Regions from separate parts of the Pannonibacter sp. Q-1 genome, predicted to be linked through region 3. Evidence: predicted binding sites of a transcription regulator. Region 3 holds the regulator's gene; each other region holds the start of a gene.
The links. Region 3 encodes PhoB, which activates phosphate uptake and scavenging genes when phosphate is short. Its sites were predicted from a motif close to TGTCATNNANCTGTCAT; they were not measured.
Positions count from the first base shown of each region.

Region 1: the regulator PhoB is predicted to act here: its motif matches at 3,894-3,910, upstream of ACVNHC_RS20125 (DUF2794 domain-containing protein).
Region 2: the regulator PhoB is predicted to act here: its motif matches at 4,426-4,442, upstream of phnF (phosphonate metabolism transcriptional regulator PhnF).

Region 1 covers NZ_JBSXNB010000008.1:46,706-53,630, forward strand. Annotated here, with positions in the region: gene ACVNHC_RS20110 (ABC transporter permease) at 1-111, shown strand, start outside; gene ACVNHC_RS20115 (Bax inhibitor-1/YccA family protein) at 316-1,098, shown strand; gene ACVNHC_RS20120 (S8 family serine peptidase) at 1,256-3,292, shown strand; gene ACVNHC_RS20125 (DUF2794 domain-containing protein) at 3,376-3,834, opposite strand; gene ACVNHC_RS20130 (GNAT family N-acetyltransferase) at 4,261-4,779, shown strand; gene ppa (inorganic diphosphatase) at 4,909-5,445, shown strand; gene ACVNHC_RS20140 (metallopeptidase family protein) at 5,503-5,943, opposite strand; gene ACVNHC_RS20145 (hypothetical protein) at 5,970-6,227, opposite strand; gene ACVNHC_RS20150 (disulfide bond formation protein B) at 6,242-6,742, opposite strand; gene ACVNHC_RS20155 (YqaA family protein) at 6,762-6,925, opposite strand, start outside.
Region 2 covers NZ_JBSXNB010000002.1:198,583-205,507, reverse strand. Annotated here, with positions in the region: gene ACVNHC_RS04905 (ATP-binding cassette domain-containing protein) at 1-477, opposite strand, end outside; gene ACVNHC_RS04900 (alpha-D-ribose 1-methylphosphonate 5-phosphate C-P-lyase PhnJ) at 474-1,391, opposite strand; gene ACVNHC_RS04895 (carbon-phosphorus lyase complex subunit PhnI) at 1,388-2,524, opposite strand; gene phnH (phosphonate C-P lyase system protein PhnH) at 2,524-3,096, opposite strand; gene ACVNHC_RS04885 (phosphonate C-P lyase system protein PhnG) at 3,125-3,607, opposite strand; gene phnF (phosphonate metabolism transcriptional regulator PhnF) at 3,639-4,379, opposite strand; gene ACVNHC_RS04875 (AbrB family transcriptional regulator) at 4,569-5,696, opposite strand; gene ACVNHC_RS04870 (zinc-dependent alcohol dehydrogenase) at 5,879-6,901, opposite strand.
Region 3 covers NZ_JBSXNB010000001.1:298,160-305,084, forward strand. Annotated here, with positions in the region: gene ACVNHC_RS01335 (acetylornithine transaminase) at 1-816, opposite strand, end outside; gene ACVNHC_RS01340 (GcrA family cell cycle regulator) at 1,240-1,812, shown strand; gene phoB (phosphate regulon transcriptional regulator PhoB) at 2,017-2,715, opposite strand; gene phoU (phosphate signaling complex protein PhoU) at 2,753-3,463, opposite strand; gene pstB (phosphate ABC transporter ATP-binding protein PstB) at 3,503-4,300, opposite strand; gene pstA (phosphate ABC transporter permease PstA) at 4,315-5,649, opposite strand; gene pstC (phosphate ABC transporter permease subunit PstC) at 5,646-6,925, opposite strand, start outside.

The DNA of each region.
Region 1 (6,925 bases), on a different contig from region 3:
ACCGCAGTCACGGCGGCCCTTGCCGCTCTGGTGCTGACCGTCGGCTTCGGTCTCATCGGCACATGGCGCGTGCTGGGCAAGAAACCTGCGCCGGTGCTGCGCAATCTGTGACCATAACAGACGGTCTTCCGGCGCCTTTTCACCGGCGCCGGGCGCCTCAGATGGAGATTTTGTAATCTTCCCGGAAGCGTTTTTTGGCCATTTGCCCTTGTGCGATGGCAGAACCCCGCCCATATTCTTCTGCAAACGGACTTGCTCCGTCGAGGCGGTTTGGGAGTGTCCCTCCCGCGTAACCTAATGAAGGGGAAACACTATATGTCGACGTTCGACCGGAAAAATGAAGCACCGTACGCGGTCGCCGGCCGCTACGCCGATGCCGGCATTGACCAGGGCCTGCGCTCTTACATGCTGGGCGTCTACAACTACATGACCATCGGTCTTGCCATCACGGGTTTCATTGCCCTGGGCCTTGCCCAGTTTGCGACGACCACTGATCCGGCAGCCGCCGCTGCCGTTCTCGGCAATGGCACGATGCTCTCGCAGCTTGGCTATGCGCTCTATGCCTCACCGCTGAAGTGGCTGATCATGCTGGCTCCGCTGGGGATGGTGTTCTTCCTCTCCATGCGCATCCAGTCCATGAGTGCCTCGACCGCGCAGGTCAGCTTCTGGGTCTATGCCGCCCTCATGGGTGCGTCCCTGTCCTCGATCTTCCTCGTCTATACGGGCGGATCGATCGCACGCGTGTTCTTCATCACCGCAGCTTCCTTCGGTGCGCTGAGCCTCTATGGCTACACCACCAAGAAGGACCTGTCGGGCTGGGGCTCGTTCCTGCTGATGGGCCTGATCGGCATCATCATCGCCTCGGTGGTCAACATCTTCCTGGCGTCTTCCGCCCTGCAGTTCGCTGTCTCGGTGATCGGCGTGCTGGTGTTCGCAGGCCTCACCGCCTATGACACCCAGCAGATCAAGGAAATGTACTACGAGGGTGACACCGGCGAAGTGGCCACGAAGAAGTCGATCATGGGTGCCCTGCGCCTCTACCTCGACTTCATCAACCTCTTCCTCATGCTGCTGCAGCTCTTCGGCAACCGCGAATAACCGCGGCACACAGCAGAAAAATTCAAGGGCGCGGATTACCTCCGCGCCCTTTCCATTTTCTAAAGCACCCGGAAATCGCCATCACCGGCCATTGATTGAACACAAATCAGTTTTGGACGATACGGAAAGTCTGTTTCTGTTTTTTTCCAGGGCTGACATGCGTAAACACACCCATTTTCTGCGCTCCGCGCTTCTCGGCGCCACGGCGGTTACCACTTTCTCGCTGTCCATCGCGGCATCGCATGCAGCCCCGCTGCTGCCTGTCAACGAATATGATGCCCAGTGGGGTCTGCTGATGACCGGCGCCCCGATTGCCCATTCCCGTGGCTACACCGGAGCCGGTGTCACAATCGGCGTCCTCGACAGCGGCATCCTGGCCAGCCATCCGGATCTCATCGCCAACCTCAGCGCCCTGAACTATAACGGCGCCGAGGAGATGGCGACCTTCACCGACGCCAATGGCCACGGCACCCATGTGGCCGGCATCATCGGCGCATCGGCCAATGGCACCGGCATGATGGGCGTTGCGCCGGGTGTGAGGCTCGCCAATCTTGCCATCATGGACAGCGCCGGTGACATCGAAAACGAATATGTCGCCCGTGTGCTTGACTATGCTCTGGACAATGGCATCCGCATTTTCAACAATTCCTGGGGCAGCTATGTCTACACCCCGACCGGCGATCTGGCGATGGACCGGACAACCTTCGAAGCCGACAACGCGGTGCTGCTGGCCGCTGTGCGGGATGCAGCCAGCCGCGGCGCGGTGATGGTCTGGGCGACAGGCAACGACGGCGCGACGGATGCAGGCATTGAATCTGCCCTGCCCTATCTCTATCCGGAACTGAAGGCCAGCTGGATCTCGGTAACCGCCGTCGGCCAGAACGGCATCACCCCCGCCTATTCCAACCACTGTGGCGTGACCATGATGTGGTGCATGGCCGCACCGGGCGGCGATGACGACGAGACAACGGGCGGCATCTACTCCACCGCCAACACCGGTGGTTACGTGCGCATGTCGGGCACCTCGATGGCCACGCCGCATGTCACGGGTGCGCTGGCGATCGCCCAGCAGATGTATCCCAACGCCACGCCGCAGGAATTGGCACGCCTCGTCCTGATGACTGCCACGGACATTGGTGCAGCCGGCATCGACAGCCAGTATGGCTGGGGCCTGCTGAGCCTCGACAGGCTGACCAGCACCAATGACGTGAAAAAGGTTGCCGCCTTCTCCCAGACCGCACAGGTGCAGACGCAGGCGGTCAACACGGTGATGGGCATCACCGAACAGCGCGCCAGCTCGCTGCTGGATCCCGCCGGTCCGGCCGTCGCCGTCTCCACCAATGGCGCAGCACCCAGTGAGGCGAACCGCCGCTTCTGGGCCCAGTCGCTGGCCGGCATCAGCCTGATGGACGGTACCTCCACCTCCGCCTCCTCCACCAGCCGCAGCGCAGGCCTGCTGGTGGGCGGTGAATTCATCGCAACAGAGAATCTGCGCCTTGGCGCCGCCGGCGGCTTCAGCACCTCCTCGATGCGCAGCGCCGGTGACCGCGCCCGGATCAACGGCCTGCATGCTCTGATCTATGGCGGCTACACCTACGACCGGTATTTCCTGGAAGCCGCTTCCAGCTTCTCGCGCTTCGAGAACACCCTCGACCGCAAGAACATCACCGGCTCGGGCACCAGCGTGACCGTCAACGGCCAGACCAAGACCACGGACCTCGGCCTCTCCGCCTCCGCCCGTATCGGCATGACCTTCGAGACCGAAGGCCTGCTGGCCCGGCCCTATGTCCATGGCCGTGTGCGCCACCAGTGGCTCGGGTCCGGCAGCGAAACGGGCGCCGACGTGTTCAACGTCAGCCTGCGCAGCTCCACCTCCACCGGTTCGGAAACCGGTGTTGGCCTGCGCCTGTCGGCCATGCCGATCGCCTTCGGCAGCTACAGCGTGACGCCGATGATGGATCTCGCCTATGCCCGCGCCCTGGGTCCGGTTGCCGCGGGCCGCAAGGTTCAGCTGCTCGGCAGTTCCGTCAACAGCGCAGGCCCGGATCTTGGCCGCGATATCGGACGGCTCAACCTTGGCGTTGCCGCCACCAATGCCAGCCAGAAGCTGACCGGCAAGCTCTCCTACGGCGGCGAACTGCGCCGCAACGCCCAGTCCCATTCGGTCAATGCCGAGTTGAGCCTGCGCTTCTGAGACTTAAAGAAAAAGCTGGAAGAAAAGCCCCCGGATCAGACGGTCCGGGGGCTTCGTATCCGTCACGGGCAATCTGCCTGCGCTCAGGCATCCACCAGCCGCAGATGGCGTTTCTTTTCGAAGACCTTGAGAACAGATGCCAGCTCGTGCCCGCGCTTGAGCACCATGCCGCCCGTGGCCACCACGCTGTAGGCGCCCTGTCGGCGGGCAAGCTTCGGATCCTTCTCGATCCGGTAAAGCGGCATTTCGCTGCTGCGGCGGAAAACGGAGAACACGGCCCGGTCCTTCATCAGATCGATGGCATAGTCCCGCCACTCTCCATCCGCGACCATGCGGCCATAGATGCGCAGGATCTGGTCCAGCTCACGCCGGTCAAAGGCAACGACGGGTTTCGCCGGGATCTGCGGGACGGTGGGCTGGGCAGCACCGTGCTGGGGAGCATTGATCTGGGAACTGGAACCGGGCGGACTGTCCGGCCGGACGGGCATCTCAGAGGGAAAGCCTTGCGGCTGTCCGGCTGCATCTCCTTCGCTCTCGCTCATGCCACCTCCCGTCAACCTTGCTGCGGAATCAGACCTGCTGATGCCTGCCGGCGAGGATATGTCATTGACTTGTCATGATGCCCCTTGCGGACCTCACTGGCAAGCCTGCGTGTGGCAGGGTTTTTAGGCCGCAGGAATGCTGAAAAGATACCTTGCTTTTGCCTCAATTGAGCCCTTCACACGCCACGTTGGCCCACCATCTTATGATCATACCCGTTCGGCCTGAACGGTTCTGGTTCCGGTACGCATTAGCCCCCCAGCCCCCCGGAACGGAGCTGATCAGGTTGAGTGCTGAAGTACATTCGAACGGGCACCTGAAGGGCCAGCACTCGTGCTGGCCCTTTTCATTTGCCGTTGCGGAAGACGGCGCACTTCCCTCTTCATTGCCTGCTTCCTGTTTGCCTCCCGCCCGGCTATCATCTGCCCATGACGACGAGCCTCGTGGAACTGCGCCCCGCACGACATGATGACGCGGCCAGCCTTGCGGCCGTGCATGCGCAGGCGTGGCGCCTTGCCTACCGGGGCATGCTCGACGGGCTGGACCTGGAGCGCTTTGTCGCCCGCCGCAGCGGCGGCTGGTGGCATGATGCCATCGACAAGGGTGTCGAGATCGAAGTGCTGGAAGTGGCAGGCGAGGTGGCAGGCTATGCCAGCTATGGGCCCTGCCGCATGCGGGGCACCGGCTGCGCCGGGGAGCTGTACGAGCTTTATCTCAAGCCGGAATATCAGGGCCTCGGCTTTGGCCGCAGATTGTTTGCCAGCGTCAGAACCTGCCTTGAGCGGCGCGGCCTCAAGGGCCTTGCGGTGCGCGTGCTGACGGACAATGAACCGGCCTGCGGCTTCTATGCCGCCCTTGGCGGCGTACTGACCGGCCGCTCCTGGCACCAGACGGGCGGCAAGCGGCTGGAGCTGTCCATCTATTGCTGGCACGAGGCGGAGCGCTGAACCGCGCCTGCCGGATCTGTCACCCAGCGGCACCGGAAAGCCCGGATTTCAACGCTTTACCACACTTGCCCCTTGCTTCGCGGCGCGGTCCCTGCAATAGACCTGCGCAGCAACTCAAGGAGCAAGCTCATGCGTATTGATGCGGTGCCGATCGGCAAGAACCCGCCGGAAGACATCAACGTCATCATCGAAGTTCCGGTCGGCGGCGAGCCGATCAAGTACGAGATGGACAAGGCAGCAGGTGCCATGTACGTGGACCGCTTCCTCTACACCCCGATGCGCTATCCGGGGAACTATGGCTTCGTGCCCCACACCCTGTGCGGCGATGGCGACCCCATCGACGTGATGGTGATCAACCAGCGCCCGATCGTGCCCGGCGCCATCATGAGCTGCCGTCCCATCGGCGTGCTGCTGATGGAAGACGAGAGCGGCCAGGATGAGAAGATCATCGCCGTTCCCAGCACCAAGCTGACCCGCCGCTACGAGAACGTGAAGTCGGTCGACGATCTGCCGGCGATCACCATGGAGCAGGTGAAGCACTTCTTCGAGCACTACAAGGATCTGGAGCCCGGCAAGTGGGTGAAGATCACCGGCATCGAAGGCCCGGAAAGGGCGCGTCAGCTGATCATCGAGTCGATCGAGCGCGCCAAGGCCGAAGAGAAGTAAGACACTGCTGCCGGGAGCAACGCCCCGCGCAGACAGTCAACAACGAGGCCGCGCGGGTCAGCCCGCTGCGGCCTCGATTGCTTCCATGTCCTCATCCGACAGGCCGAAGTGATGGCCGATCTCATGCACCAGAACATGGGTCACCACATCACCCAGCTGTTCCTCATGCTCGGCCCAGTAGTCGAGAATGGGACGGCGGAACAGCCAGACCCGGTTCGGATGCTGCCCGGTGTGAAAGAAGTCGCCGCCCTGGGCGAGGCCAATGCCCTGAAACAGGCCCAACAGTTCAAACGGGTCCTCAAGGCCGACGCTTTCCAGCATCTCCTCATCGGCGAAATCGGCGACCGTGATCACCACGCCTTCGCAAAGCGCCTGAAACTCTTCGGGAAGCTGCGCATAGGCCTGACGGGCAATGATCTCGAAAGCATCCAGCCCCGGGGCCACCATGGCCGCGGTGGCTGCAATCTGCGGGTCTGGCGCCTCTGTCCGGTCACTCATCAAATCGCCCCTTGTGAACCTGCGGTTCACATCAGATAGGCGCTGACCAGATAGATGACCAGCCCGACCGCGAACAGCAGCCCCGCCATGCGGCCGATGCGCGTGCCCCAGACCTCGATCCGGTCGTTCTGGTTCTTGTCGGCGGCACCGAAATGACGCTGGGCATGGCTGGCCATGCGGCTGGTGGCGGAGCCCAGGATGGTTTCGCTCTCGGCCTGGACCCGCGACAGGGCCCGTCTGGCTTCGTCTTCCTTGGCTTTAGCCCGCCGTTCCCGCTCACCCATGGCCGTGTCCCCTCTCAGCCCTTGCGGGCCTGATAGCCTGCAAACAGCGCCAGAACGGCCACTGCGGCGGAAGCCACCATGTTCCAGCCCGCAAAGGACAGGCCGAACATGCGCCAGCTGGCTTCCGTGCAGGAGACGACACGGGTGTTCTGCAGCGCCTGCAGCATGTTGGCCGCAGACCTGGGCGTGGCACCGCCGCCGCCGCAGTCGGATGGCCCCATCCAGAAACCCCACTCAGCCCCGGCCTGATAGGCGCCAAGTCCGGCCCCATAGGCAAAGACCGCCGCCACGAGAAGCAGCAGCACCGTGGCAATGCCGGTGCGGCGGGTCAGGAGAGCAAGCAGCGCCAGCACACCCAGCGGCAGCCCCACATAATAGGGGACGCGCTGCTCAAGACACAGCTTGCAGGGCAGATACCCGCCAATGAGCTGGAAGCCCCAGGCCGCCGCAATGGAAGCCGTGCCCCCCAGAAGCAGAAGCAGATTGGCCGCTCTGGCCCGCTGAAGCGACGTCATTTCAGATCCTCACGCGATATCACAGCAGCTTGATAGCAGCGAAGCCGCCAACAAGCAGAATCACAAATACCGTGAAGACGAGGCCAAGGCGCTTTTCGATGAAGTTGCGGATCGGCTCACCGAACAGATACAGCAGCCCGGCGACCGCAAAGAAGCGCAGCCCGCGTGACACGATGCTGGCGA
Region 2 (6,925 bases), on a different contig from region 3:
TTCCGAGGCGTCGAGTGCATCCCTTGCCTTGCCGCGCAGCACCTTGAAGCTGCGCTCCCCGGCCACCAGCAGCCGTTCGGCCACATTGCCCGATGAGGAGTGGCGCATCAGCAGGCCGAGGTGCGGGTTCTGGTAGACGATGCCGATGTTGCGGGCGCAGAGCATCCGGCGCTCGAACCGGCCGAGGTCGAACAGGTTGCCGGTCAGATCCGCTCCGGCGGGGCCAGGCAGATTGAGGTGATAGGTGCCGCTGCCGGGCGTGTCCTCGAGGTTCATCATGCGCAGCAGCGTCGACTTGCCCGAGCCGCTCTCGCCGACGATGCCCAGAACTTCGCCCGGATAGACGGTGGCATCAACGCCGTCGAGGGCGGTGACCCCGCCAAAGCGGCGGGTAATGCCGCGCATGGTGAGGAGCGGGGGAACGGTCATCAGCCGGGGCGCGGCCTCGATGCGCTGAGCGGGGCTTTGGACGGTCATGGGCGGAACTCCCCGTTCTTGTACCAGGTCCCGATGTCCGGGACGGCTTCGCCTTCGCTGCGGCGGATGGCCTTGATGCCGAAATGGCTGTCGGACACCTCGAAGGATGAGCCGCCATCGTCCTGCGGGATCTCGTTCATGAAATAGCCTGTCACGCCGGAGCGGTGGCAGGTGAGCGGCTGGTGCTCCTCGACCTTGTAGGGCACATCCGAGAAGACCAGCGGCTCCACCCTCGTATAGGGCGGCACGGCATAAAGGCGCTTCTCGCGGCCGGCGGAAAGGAAGGTCAGATGCCGCGCCATGTGAAGCTTCGGCACATCCCAGCGCGGGACCGGCGAGGGCGTCATCACATGGCGGCCGTTGACAAGGCTGGGATAGGCCGCGCCCTGCATGATGCGGCCGGAGCGGACCATCTGCTCGTAAAGTGTCAGCCAGAGGCGGCCATAGTCGGCATCGGCGTGCATCTGCCGGGCCACCGACATGTTCGGCTCGACGGGGCGCAAGGGTTCCGGGTTCGGCACCTGCAGGACGAGGATCTGGTCCTCCCGCAGGATTTCCTCCGGCACCCTGTGGCGGGACTGCAGGATGGTGGCTTCGCCCGTGTCCCAGGTCTCACCAGCGCCCGAGACGCGGGCGAGGAACTTACGGATCGAAGCGGCGTTGACGCTGTCATCGGCGCCCTGGTCGATGACCTTGACGACGGATGACGGCTTCAGCAGCGTCAGCGTCACCTGCAGGCCGCCGGTTCCCCAGCCGCGGGCAATGGGCACCTCGCGGCTGGCATAGGGCATCTGGCAGCCGGGCACGGCGACGGCCTTCAGCATCTTGCGGCGCAGTTCACGCTTGGCGGAGGCATCCAGGAAGCCGTAGGAGAACGCCTCCCAGGGTTTGGTCAGGCTGGCAAGGCTGGTCATGCGGAAATCTCCCCGGTGATGGCCGGCTCCGGTGCGGCGCCAGATACGGCGGCAGATACGGGATCGGGTGCCGTCTTCGCCCCGGCAGCATTCCCCCCGGTGGCCTTCGACTTGGCGTCGCGCAGGGCATCCAGCGCCGACTGGAAGGTGACATAGTGGGGCAGCTTGAAGTGGATGCAGAAGCCGGAGGCCTCCACCGGCTCGGTGTGATAGAGGAAGAATTCCTCGTTCACCGGCGAATTCTGCGGCGCATCCGGGGCGTTGAGGTCGAGGGTCGCTCCGGCGATGACCTTGATCTCGTTCCAGCCCAGCGTGGCGCAGAAGCCAAGGTCGAGCTGGCCCGACTTGCCCTTGGAGGTGACTTCGGCCTGAGAGACCTTGACCCGTCCGGCGCTGAACAGGGTGCCGCACGGATGACGGACGCTCACCTCCGCTTCCGCAAGGCGCAGTTCGTTGACCGTCGGATGCGCGTTGCCGTAGCCGCGCATGGCGGAATAGCCCAGCGCCAGAACGCCGCCGGTGTCGGCCCGGGCGAGACTCTGCAGCGTGTGGGCGCGTTTGGCCGGGAACAGCAGCGGCTCGCGCGTCAGGTCGGGAATATCGTCCGGTGCCACCTCTTCGCGCGCCGGATCGGCGACGAGGCCCTGCGCCTTCTGCCAGGCGGCCAGAGACGGCTGGCGGGCGGGAGCGGGCAGAGGCGCCGGCTCAACCGGCTCCGGCACAAGGGGCCGGCCTTCCAGCACGCCGGTGGCCAGCAGGCGGTGGGAATAGTCGAGCGAAGGCCCAAGGATCTGGCCGCCGGGAATATCCTTGAAGGCGGCAGAGATGCGGCGGTGGGTGAAGAGCTGATCCTGCGCCACCGTTTCGGCAATGGCAAGGCGCGGCTGCGTGGTGCGCCAGGCCCGCAGCAGCAGCACGGCCTCATAAAGGTCGCCGCCGGACTGGGCCAGCGCCAGCGCGGCCAGATCTTCCTCATAAAGCGAGGCCTCGCCCATGACCCGGCCGATCAGCCAGGGCAGGGACTGGCGGATCTCCGCGACGCGCTCCGCGCCAATGGTGCCCATTCCGGCCCTGTAGAGCCTCTCGGACTGGTCAATAGCCCTTTCCCCGCCACGGGTTGCGACATAAGCCATCAGAGCACCTCGATCCGGGTTGAGCGCGGCAGGCCCATCACCTTGCTGCCATCGGCAATGAAGAGATCAAAGCCGAGCGGGTAGCGGCACAGGTCATTGCGCAGGGCAAAAAAGCCCTGCGGCAGGCCAGCGACGGCGATCTCGCGCGTGGTTTCGATGCCTGGACCCGACAGGCGCAGGCGCCGGCCTTCGCCCAGGCGGGCTTCGGTGACAACGGTTGCGCCCTCGTCCGGGTAGAGCGTGGAGCCGGTCTTCAGGGCGGCAAGCCGGGCCGCATTTGCGTCAGGGCCCAGTTGCAGGAACACGTGGCAGGCCTCATGCAGCGGGGCAAGCGTTGCACCCGTCTGCACTGCGAGCCCGGCAATCACCGGATCATCGGCATGGACCCGGCATTCCCGGTCGATGAGCGCGAGAAGGATGGTGCGCGTACCGGGTTCGGGCAGATGGCGCACGTCACCGGGGCGGCTCAGCGCCCAGAGGATCGCCTCGAAGGCGGCATTGTCGCGGATTTCATCCTCACCCCGCAACGGCGCGGTGATGAGGGCATGTGAACTGGCGGGCAGGGCACCCATGACCGGGCCTCCTTGAGGGATAGGGGGATCAGAAGGTTTCCATGTCGACGCGTGTCGCCTCGATGGCGCAAAGGCTTTGCCGGTCGCGGGCGGCATTGGTGGCGATGGTTTCGGCAACGAAGGCGCTGATGGCTGCGGGCTCGATCCCGGCAGAGGCTGCAGCGTCGATGAGGGCCATGGCCATGGCCCATTCAAGATCACGGCCGGTGACCATGCCATAGCCGGTCGAGCCGTGGGCGGTCAGGCGGACCTCGGCTTCGGCCACCAGAACCTCGCCGAGGTGGAAGTCGGTGCCCTTGACCGTGTCGCGGAAGGGCAGCATGACGAGGCCGGTGCGGCTGCACAGCACGTCAATGGCGCCGAGAGAGGGCAGAAGGCTTTCGGCGAAACCTTTCACCTTGTCCGCACAGCCGTGGGACAGGGCGGTCAGCATGGCGCCGTGACCGGCGGGTGCGGCGGCGTCAGGGGAGGCAAGAGCCGGGCCCATGCCCTCACTCATGCCCTCACTCATGCCAGTCTCAATGCCAGCGTTTATGGCAGTGTCAGTCATCCTGGTCCGGGCTCCCGGTTTCGGGTGGAAGATCGAAGGTGAATTGCACGCGGTTGGCGGCCCAGATGGCCTGCGAGTAACCGATGGGCCGTCCGGTCAGATCCACATCGGTCTTGGTCACGGCCAGAACCGGCTGATCCGGGTGCTGCTTCAACAGGCGCGCTTCTTCGGCCGTCGGGCGGCGGGCGTAGATGGTGGTGCGCTTGCGCAGATAGTCCGTGATGCCATGGGCGCGGTAGACATCCGTCACGGATTGCCCGGCGCGGCGCTGCCCGGCCATATCGGGGAAAAGCGCCTGCGAATGATAGACAACACCAAGACTGAGCGGCACGCCATCGGCAAGGCCAAGGCGCATCATACGGTGGACCGGCGTGCCTGCCGGCAGTTCAAGGGCTTCGGCAACCCGGCGCGGCGCAGGGATCACGTCATCGGAGACCTGTTCGCCTGCGGGCGTGACGCCCTGGCTCAGGAGGTTCTGGCGGAAACGGGTCCGGTGGCCGATCTGGTAGTTGATGAGCGGTGCGCTCTCGACGAAGGTCCCGCGTCCCTGCTCAACCCGCAGCTTGCCTTCAACGGCCAGCGCAGCGATGGCGCGGCGCACGGAATGGCGGCCTGCTCCAAATTCGGCACAGAGTTCCGGTTCGGTCGGCAGTTGCGCTCCCGGCGCGAGGCTGCCAGACAGAATATCAGCAGCAAGCCGGTCCCGGATCGATTGCCACGTTTCACGCGCCATCAAGGCCTCCAATTCATTCGAATGAATTGCGTGATAGCTGCTTTAGGTGACAGGGCCGTGACGCGGAGGCTTTTGGGCCGCCAATTTTTACCCAGCCCGTTTTGCCGTCAGGAACCGGCTTGCTGCGTCCGCATTCCGGTGTCTGGCCGGCCCTCCTCAATTCAGGCCCGGACCGCCAGGCAGAAGGGATCAGTCCCGAGGCTTGATGCGGCCGGGCGGGCGGCGGTCGATGAGGGAGAGAACCAGCGGCGCGAAGGAAATCAGCAGCACGATGCGGGTGATGTGGTGGCTGGCCACATAGGCGACTTCTGCCTTCATGGCGAGGGCGATGAGGCTCATCTCGGTGAGGCCGCCGGGCGCATAGGCCAGCACGATCTGCGAGGTGGTCTGGCCGATGAAGGCGCCGAAAACGAGCGCAAACAGCAAGGTCACCAGCAGGGTCATCAAGGTGGCGCCGAAGCTGAGGGAGACGGCGTGGATCACCTCGCGCCGCCCGGCTCCCAGAAACCGGCAGCCCATGATGGTGCCCATCAGCACCTGACAGGCGATCACCAGTCCCTGCGGCGGGGCGCTGGTGGTGATGCCGGTGACATGGACGGCGGCACTCAGCAGCATGGGGCCGACGAGGGTGGCAGCAGGCAGGCGCAGTTTCAGTGCCACGAAGGCGCCGATGACGCCGCAGGCCGCGAGGATGGCAAGGTCCTGCCAGGACGGGCTGCCGCCCTTGGTGATGGCTGTGCCCACGTTCTGGCCCTCGATGATGCGGAACCAGAAGGAAATAAGGCTGATGGTGACGACGATGCGGGCCGCATGCGCCAGAATGATCTTGCGCTCGTCGCCGCCCAGATCCTTGCCGAGGCTGACCATTTCCATCAGCCCGCCCGGCATGCCGGAGCAGAAGGCGGTGATGCGGTCAAAGCCGCCCACCTTCATGTAGAAGGGAACGGCCAGCACGCCGGAGACAACGAGATAAAGCGCCAGCAGGCCAAGCGAGATGGCCCAGTCGCCGAGCTGTCCCATGAGGGCGGGCGAAAAGCCGGAGCCGAGCAGCACGCCGATGACCGCCACAAGAGCAGGGCGGATGCGGTTCGGCGGCAGGATCGGTGCGCCAAAGATCGATGCCACCATGGTGAAGAGCATGGAGCCCAGCATCCACGGCAGCGGCATATGGGCCAGCCAGAACAGGATGCCGCCCGCAGCCCCGAGCAGCGCGCCAAAGGCAATGCGGCGCAGCACGTCCGGCGTCAGGGCGCGCGCATTTTCTGTGCCGGAGGCTTCCGGGCCTGTCTGTTCAGGGGCAGGGTCTGGTCGGGACACGGGGGTGCTGCGGGTCGGGGAACGTCACGGCGGAGGCGCACCGCAGCCTCGCTTCTGAAAAGAAACCCTCCGGCCCCGGTGCACGCGGGACTATAGGCAGCTTGTTGCCGTGAGACAACCCGGTTGCCTGTCCTTCATGCACCGGCCCCGCGGCCGGAGGGATCTCCTGAAGGTTGGGGTCTTCAGGAAATGTCCATGACAATGCGGCCGTCGATCTGTCCGGCGCGCATCTTGTCAAAGATCGCATTGATGTTGTCGAGCTTGTCCATGGCGTAATGCGCCTTCACCTTGCCGTCGGCAGCAAAGGCGAGGGATTCGGCAAGGTCATTGCGCGTGCCGACGATGGAGCCGCGAATGGTCTTGCGGTTGAGCACCGTGTCGAAGATCGGCAGCGGGAAATCGCCGGGGGGCAGGCCGCACAGGGCCATGGTGCCGCGCCGGGCCAGCATGCCGAAGCCTTGCGCAAAGGACTTGGTGGAGACGGCAGTGACGAGCACGCCTTCCGCGCCGCCCAGCTTCTGTACCTCGGCCACTGGATCGGTGGTCAGTGCGTTGATCGTCAGATCGGCGCCAAGGCTGCTGGCGAGCTTCAGCTTGTCGTCGCTGATATCGACGGCAATCACCTTCATGCCCATGGCCCGGGCATATTGCACGGCCATGTGGCCAAGGCCGCCGACACCGACGATGACCACGGTTTCGCCGGGCTTTGTCTCGGTTTCCTTCAGGCCCTTGTAGACCGTGACACCGGCACAGAGCACGGGCGCTGCGGGGGCAAATTCGAGGCCGTCGGGCAGGTGGCCCACATAGTCCGGATCGGCCAGCACATATTCGGCAAAGCCGCCGTTGACGCTGTAGCCGGTGTTGTGCTGGTCGTGGCACAGGGTTTCCCAGCCGCCCATGCAATGCTTGCAATGGCCGCAGGCCGAATGCAGCCAGGGCACGCCCACCCGGTCGCCTTCCTTGACGCCCTTGACGCCGGAGCCGACCTCGCAGATGTAGCCGACGCCTTCATGGCCCGGAATGAACGGGGGATTGGGCTTCACCGGCCAGTCGCCTTCGGCGGCATGAAGATCAGTGTGGCAGACGCCGCTCGCCATCATCTTGACGACGATCTTGCCCGCCGTTGCTTCCGGCTTCTGCACCTCGCTGATGTCGAGCGGGGCTCCGAAAGCCCTGACGACGGCTGCTTTCATCTTTGCAGACATGTGCTGTCTCCTTCCGTCCAGCAG
Region 3 (6,925 bases):
GGTGCCATGCGTCCCCGGAACCATGCCGGCGGCAGCGGCTTCCGTGGCAAGGCAGGCGCCCATGGGGAAGCCACCGCCGATGCCCTTGGCAACGGCCATCAGGTCCGGCGTCACACCCGCCCATTCATGGGCAAAGAGCTTGCCCGTGCGGCCAACGCCGGTCTGGATCTCGTCAAAGATCAGCAGCAGGCCTTCGGCATCGCAGATCTCGCGCAGCTTGCGCAGGAATTCCGCATCCACCTCGCGCACACCGCCCTCTCCCTGAATGGGCTCAATGCAGAGCGCTGCTGTCGTTGGGCCGATGGCCGCCTTCAGCGCATCCAGGTCACCGGTCTTCACCTGATCAAAGCCCGGCGCCTTGGGGCCGAAGCCTTCCATATACTTGGCCTGGCCGCCCGCCGCGATGGTGGCAATGGTCCGGCCATGGAAGGCGCCTTCAAAGGTGATGATGCCGATCCGTTCCGGGCGGCCATTGACATAATGATAGCGCCGCGCCGTCTTGATGCAGGCTTCCATCGCCTCGGCGCCGGAGTTGGAAAAGAACACCCGGTCCGCAAAGGTGGCATCCGCCAGCCGCTGGCCGAGCTCTTCCTGCCCCGCAACCTTGTAGAGATTGGAGATGTGCCACAGCTTCTCGGCCTGCGCCTTCAGTGCATTGACGAGATGGGGGTGGGAATGACCCAGCGCATTCACCGCGATTCCCGACCCGCAGTCGAGAAAGCGTCGCCCGTCAGCGGTCTCCAGCCAGACGCCTTCTCCGCGGACGAAATCCAGGTCCGCCCGTGCGTATGTGCCGAAAAGTGCCGACGCAGTCATTTCCCTTGCTCCTTCAGGTAGTTAAGCGCGCCTTCCGCATGGGGTTCATGCCAGGGCGTCTACCATCAACGGGTTCTCAAAACGAACTGTGCCGCCCTCGCAGGCGGCACACCGAACAAGGACCGTTTATACAACGGTCCTGCCTATGGGTGTCAATGCAAATGGCGCATTTCCGCCATTGCCGCAGAAGGTAAAAGTCAACCCCGGTTATCTGGGGAAAAGTCGTTTCGTCCCCGGTTCATGTTTGCCCCCAACTTGCCTCGCCTTCACCGCCCATTGTAGTGTCCAACCAGTCGGATACGACATGTCGTGCTGTAGTTCACCAAATCATACTGGATATGGCCACTAAGGCGCGGACCACGCGTGCCTTAATTCATGGTTAATGCGTAAAATTCTACAGCCGCAAACGACGGGGTGCGACAGATGAGCTGGACTGACGAACGCGTAGATCTCTTGAAGAAGCTTTGGACGGACGGTCTGAGCGCGAGCCAGATTGCTGCCGAGCTTGGCGGCATCACGCGCAACGCTGTCATCGGCAAGGTTCACCGCCTTGGCCTGTCGGGCCGCGCCAAGACGGCGGCCCCTGTCACCAAGCAGCGCCGCCCGCGCAGCGCAACGGCGCCGGTGACGGCAGCCGCCGCGCCGCAGCAGACCACGGTGCAGGCCACCTCCACCATCCGCACGCCTTCGGCAGGAACGCCGCAGCTGCGCGGCGCCACCGCACTGAAGATGGCACCGCAGGAAGATGTGGCCATCGACGTGGAAGCAGCACCGCTCGCCGAACTGGTGCCCTTCACCGAGCGCGCCACAATCCTCACCCTCACCGAGCGCACCTGCAAGTGGCCGATCGGTGACCCGTCCTCTGCGGATTTCTATTTCTGCGGCCGCCATTCGGAGCCCGGCGTTCCCTATTGCCCGCAGCACTGCCGGATCGCCTACCAGCCGGTCAACGACCGCCGCCGCGCCGCTCCGGACAAGAAAGCCCTTCGCGGCTGATGCTTCAGAGGGGGCCAACCAGCACCCCAAGCGGCTCCCTCACCCAATCAAGCCTGCCCGCTGCGGCAGGCTTTTTTGTTGGCTGGACGTCCGGCTGCATTTGTTGAGCGGCTGGGAACGCCGGCGCAAAGTGGCGCGCTTCTCCAAAAGCCAAAAGGCCCGCACGGATGGCGGGCCTTTCCAGAATAATTGCAGCAGAGCGGATCAGCTGGCGACGGCGAACTGATCGTTGAAGGCATAACCCGCGCCGCGGACCGTGCGGATCGGGTCCTTCACCTTGCCCTTGTTGATGGCCTTGCGCAGGCGGCCGACGTGAACGTCGACGGTGCGCTCATCCACATAGACATCGTGGCCCCACACGCCGTCGAGCAGCTGCTCGCGCGAGAAGACGCGGCCGGGCGAGGTCATCAGGAATTCCAGCAGGCGGAACTCGGTCGGCCCCAGGTGAATTTCCTTGCCGTTGCGGCGGACGCGGTGGGTTTCCTTGTCCAGTTCCAGATCGCCGGACTTCAGCATGGTGGACACCACTTCCGGGCGGGCCCGGCGCAGGATGGCGCGCACGCGGGCCATCAGCTCGGGGATCGAGAAGGGTTTCACCACATAGTCGTCAGCCCCGGTGGCGAGGCCACGGATGCGCTCGGCCTCCTCGCCGCGTGCCGTCAGCATGATGATCGGCAGGCGTTCGGTTTCGGACCGGGCCCGGACGCGGCGGCACAGCTCGATGCCGGAAAGTCCCGGCAGCATCCAGTCCAGCAGCAAGAGGTCCGGCTGCGTCTCCCGCAGCCGGATTTCGGCGTCATCTCCCCGGTTGCAGGAGTCCACGTCATAGCCTTCGGCTTCGAGATTGTAGCGCAGCAGAAGGCTCAGGGGCTCTTCGTCTTCAACGATAAGAACCTTGGGCATGGCAATATGCTCCGGACGTCACTTACAGGCAGGCAGATCAGGCGCCTTCGTTTTCGGCAATGCCCATCTCGTCGATCTTGCGGCGGGCTTCCAGCAGCTGGTCACCGGTCACCATGAAATAGACGTTTTCGGCGATGTTGGTGGCATGGTCACCAATGCGCTCGATGTTCTTGGCACAGAACAGCAGGTGGGCACACTGGGTGATCTTGCGCGGATCTTCCATCATGTAGGTCAGCAGCTCGCGGAACAGCGAGGTGTAGATGGCATCCACCTCATCGTCGCGCTCGCGCACGGCCTTGGCGGCTTCGGCATCACGGCCCGTATAGGCGTCCAGCACCGACTTGAGCTGGTTCAGCGCCAGATCGGACATGTGCTCGACGCCGAAGGCGGCCTTCTTGGAATTGAAGACGCCGTCGATGGCAATCACGCGCTTGGCGATGTTCTTGGCAAGGTCACCGACACGCTCCAGATCGTTGGCGATGCGGCCTGCGGCCATGATCTCGCGCAGATCCTGGCCCATCGGCTGGCGCAGGGCGACGATGCGGATGAACTTCGCCTCGATTTCCTGCTGCATCTCGTCCAGCTTGGCATCGGCCTGAACGGTGGCCTGTGCCTTGGGCAGATCGTGAGTCAGCAGAGCGGTGACGGCATCATTCACCAGCTTCTCCGCCAGACCGCCCATTTCGGCGACCCGGCCGGCCAGGGCGCGCAGTTCCTCGTCATACGAGCTAACGGTATGCTCGGACATGTCGTGTTCCTCTCAAATTCTGGGGCGCAAGATCCAGTATCAGCCGAAACGGCCGGTGATGTAATCCTGCGTGCGCTTGTCCTGCGGATTGGTGAAGATGTCCTGCGTCGCCCCTTCCTCGACCAGATTGCCGAGATGGAAGAAAGCGGTGCGCTGGGACACGCGGGCAGCCTGCTGCATGGAGTGCGTCACGATCACGATGGTGAAGTTGGTGCGCAGCTCGTCGATCAGCTCTTCGACCTTGGCGGTCGCGATCGGATCAAGGGCCGAGCACGGCTCGTCCATGAGGATCACTTCCGGGCTGACGGCGATGGCGCGGGCAATGCAGAGACGCTGCTGCTGGCCACCGGACAGGCCCGTGCCCGGACCATCAAGACGGTCCTTCACTTCGTTCCACAGGCCGGCCTTCTGCAGCGAGGCAGAAACCACTTCATCGAGTTCCGCCTTGTTGCGGGTCAGGCCGTGGATGCGCGGACCATAGGCGACGTTCTCGTAGATCGACTTGGGGAACGGGTTCGGCTTCTGGAACACCATGCCGACCTTGGCGCGCAGCTGCACCGGATCGACCTTCGGATCGTAGATGTTCTCGCCGTCGATCAGGATGTCACCTTCAACACGGCAGATGTCGATGGTGTCGTTCATCCGGTTGAGGGTGCGCAGGAAGGTGGACTTGCCGCAGCCCGACGGACCGATAAAGGCGGTCACGGAACGGGGCTGAATCTTGATGTCCACGTCCTTGATGGCGTGCTTGTCGCCGTAATAGACCTGAACCTTGCGGGCGACGATCTTGGGTTCTGCGTGGGTCACGCCGTTCTCCACTTTTGCGCTGACATTCATCGGTAATCCCTTTCTTACCAGCGGCGCTCAAAGCGGCGGCGCAGGATGATGGCAACCAGGTTCATTACGATCAGGAACACCAGCAGCACGATAATGGCTCCGGATGCGCGCTCGACGAAAGCCGGGTCACCACGCTGCGTCCAGTTGAAGACCTGAACAGGCAGGGCAGCTGCCGGCTCGAAGAAGCCTTCCGGCGGAGCAGACGGGAAACTGCGAACAAATGAAACCATGCCGATCAGCAGCAGGGGTGCGGTTTCACCAAGGGCCTGAGCCAAGCCAATGATCGTTCCAGTCAGGATGCCGGGAGCGGCAAGCGGCAGCACGTGATGAAAGATCGACTGCATCTTCGACGCACCGACCCCAAGCGCCGCATCCCGGATGCTCGGCGGCACCGCGCGCAGCGCAGCACGGGTGGCAATGATGATTGTCGGGATCGTCATCAGCGTCAGGACAAGACCGCCAACCAGCGAGGCCGACTGGGGAAGACCGGCAAAATTGATGAAAACAGCCAGGCCAAGGATACCGAACACGATTGACGGAACGGCTGCCAGGTTCGAGATGTTGACTTCAATCAGGTCAGTAAACCAGTTCTTGGGGGCAAATTCCTCAAGGTAGATGGACGCCGCCACGCCGATCGGAACCGCCAGGACAAGAACAATCATCATCATGTACATGGAGCCGAGGAAGGCGATACCCAGACCTGCCGCTTCAGGACGCAAGTCGGAGGCATCCGGTCCGAAGAAGAAGCCCCAGTTGAAGCCCTCATACATCATGCCGGCTGCGCGCATTCTGTCGGCGAGTTCCAGCTGCTCAGGCGAGATATTGCTATCCAGCTTCGCGCTGTCCATCGTGACGCGGCCCTTGAAGTAGCCATCGACACGGCCGTTGGCGTAGGTCTTGAACTTGATTGTCTGGCCGACAAGGTTCGGATCCGCCAGCACCATGTTGCGCAGTGTCGCCGGTGCTTCCTTGGAGACGAGATCAAAAATTTCCCTGTCGGACAAACCGCCGGTCTCAATGCCCGCACGGTTCAGAGCCTCCAGAAGCGCCTTCTGGATTACATTCCCGTAGCCGACCGTGCTGACCTTCTTCATCTCCTCAAGATCCCGCTGGCCCGACTTGTCGAGGGCGGATTCCGTCAGCTGCACATCGAACTCAACAAAGGCCTGGTTGAATGCAGCAAGGCCACTGGAAAGCACTGAAGACAGAAGGATGACGAGGGACATCAAGCCAATGAAAATGGCCGTCATTCCATAGAAGCGGAACCGGCGCTCTGCCGCATTTCTCCGCTTGGTCCGTGCATCCGGGTTATAGATCGATTTGAACGGAACAGTATCGACGCTGGTCATTCGTATTGCTCCCGGTATTTACGGACGATGTAAAGAGCGGCGACATTCAGTCCCAGAGTGAAGACAAAGAGCGTCATGCCAAGCGCGAAGGCGACCAGTGTCTCCGGTGAGGCGAACTCCGTGTCACCTGTCAGCTGGCTGACGATCTTCACTGTAACGGTGGTCATGGCATCGAACGGATTGAGCCCCAGCTTGGCTGCAGCTCCGGCGCCCATCACCACAATCATGGTCTCGCCAATGGCGCGGCTTGCTGCCAGAAGGACAGCGCCGACAATGCCCGGCAAGGCCGCAGGAAAGACAACTTGCCGGATCGCCTCGGATCTGGTGGCCCCAAGGCCATAGGCGCCGTCACGCAGAGACTGGGGAACCGCATTGATGATGTCATCCGAGAGTGATGACACGAAGGGGATGAGCATGATGCCCATCACGAGACCGGCAGTCAGCACCGACGACGACGAATTGCCCAGGCCCATGGGCTGGGCGAAGTAGTCGCGCAGGAAAGGGCCAACCGTGATCAGGGCGAAAAGGCCGTAGACGATGGTCGGGATACCCGCCAGCAGCTCAAGCAGCGGCTTGGCGATGCTTCGAACCGGCTTGGACGCATATTCCGACATGTAGATTGCCGCATAAAGGCCAATCGGCACGGCAAACAGGAGCGCGACGGTCGAGACATACAAGGTACCCCAGAGCAACGGCAGGATGCCCAGTTCGGAGCCGCCGCGGAACTGCGGATTCCAGACCGTACCGAAGAAGAACTCGGTCGCAGGGTACATGTTGAAGAAATTATAGGTCTCAAACAGCAGGGACGACACAATGCCGAAGGTCGTCAGCACGGCGACGAGCGATGCAGCAAGAAGCATTGAACGCGTGAACTGCTCGGAGACATTTCTGGCGCGGAAGTCCGGATTAATCCGGAAAAACGACCAGACAAGCCCGGCGGCCGCAACCGCAATCACCGCAATGGCCATCATGAACCGGGAGGAATTGGTCATCGCGCGGTATGACTTGGCAGCCTCAAAGACTTCGCTGCGCACATCGGCACCGAGGGCAACCCCTGCCTGCGCCATGCGGCCGCGAATGAGGCTGAGATCACCGCGCATTTCCGCGATGCTTTCCTCAGACAGATCACCACGGCGGGCAAGAACCTGCAGCCCGCCGGCAATACGGCGAACGTCGGTCATCACCAGTGTCATGGCAGTCGAGCTGTCGGATGACGCCTCCGGAAGACTCCGCGACGCCGCTCCTTCAATAATCACCGGCGACAAAAACAGCCAGG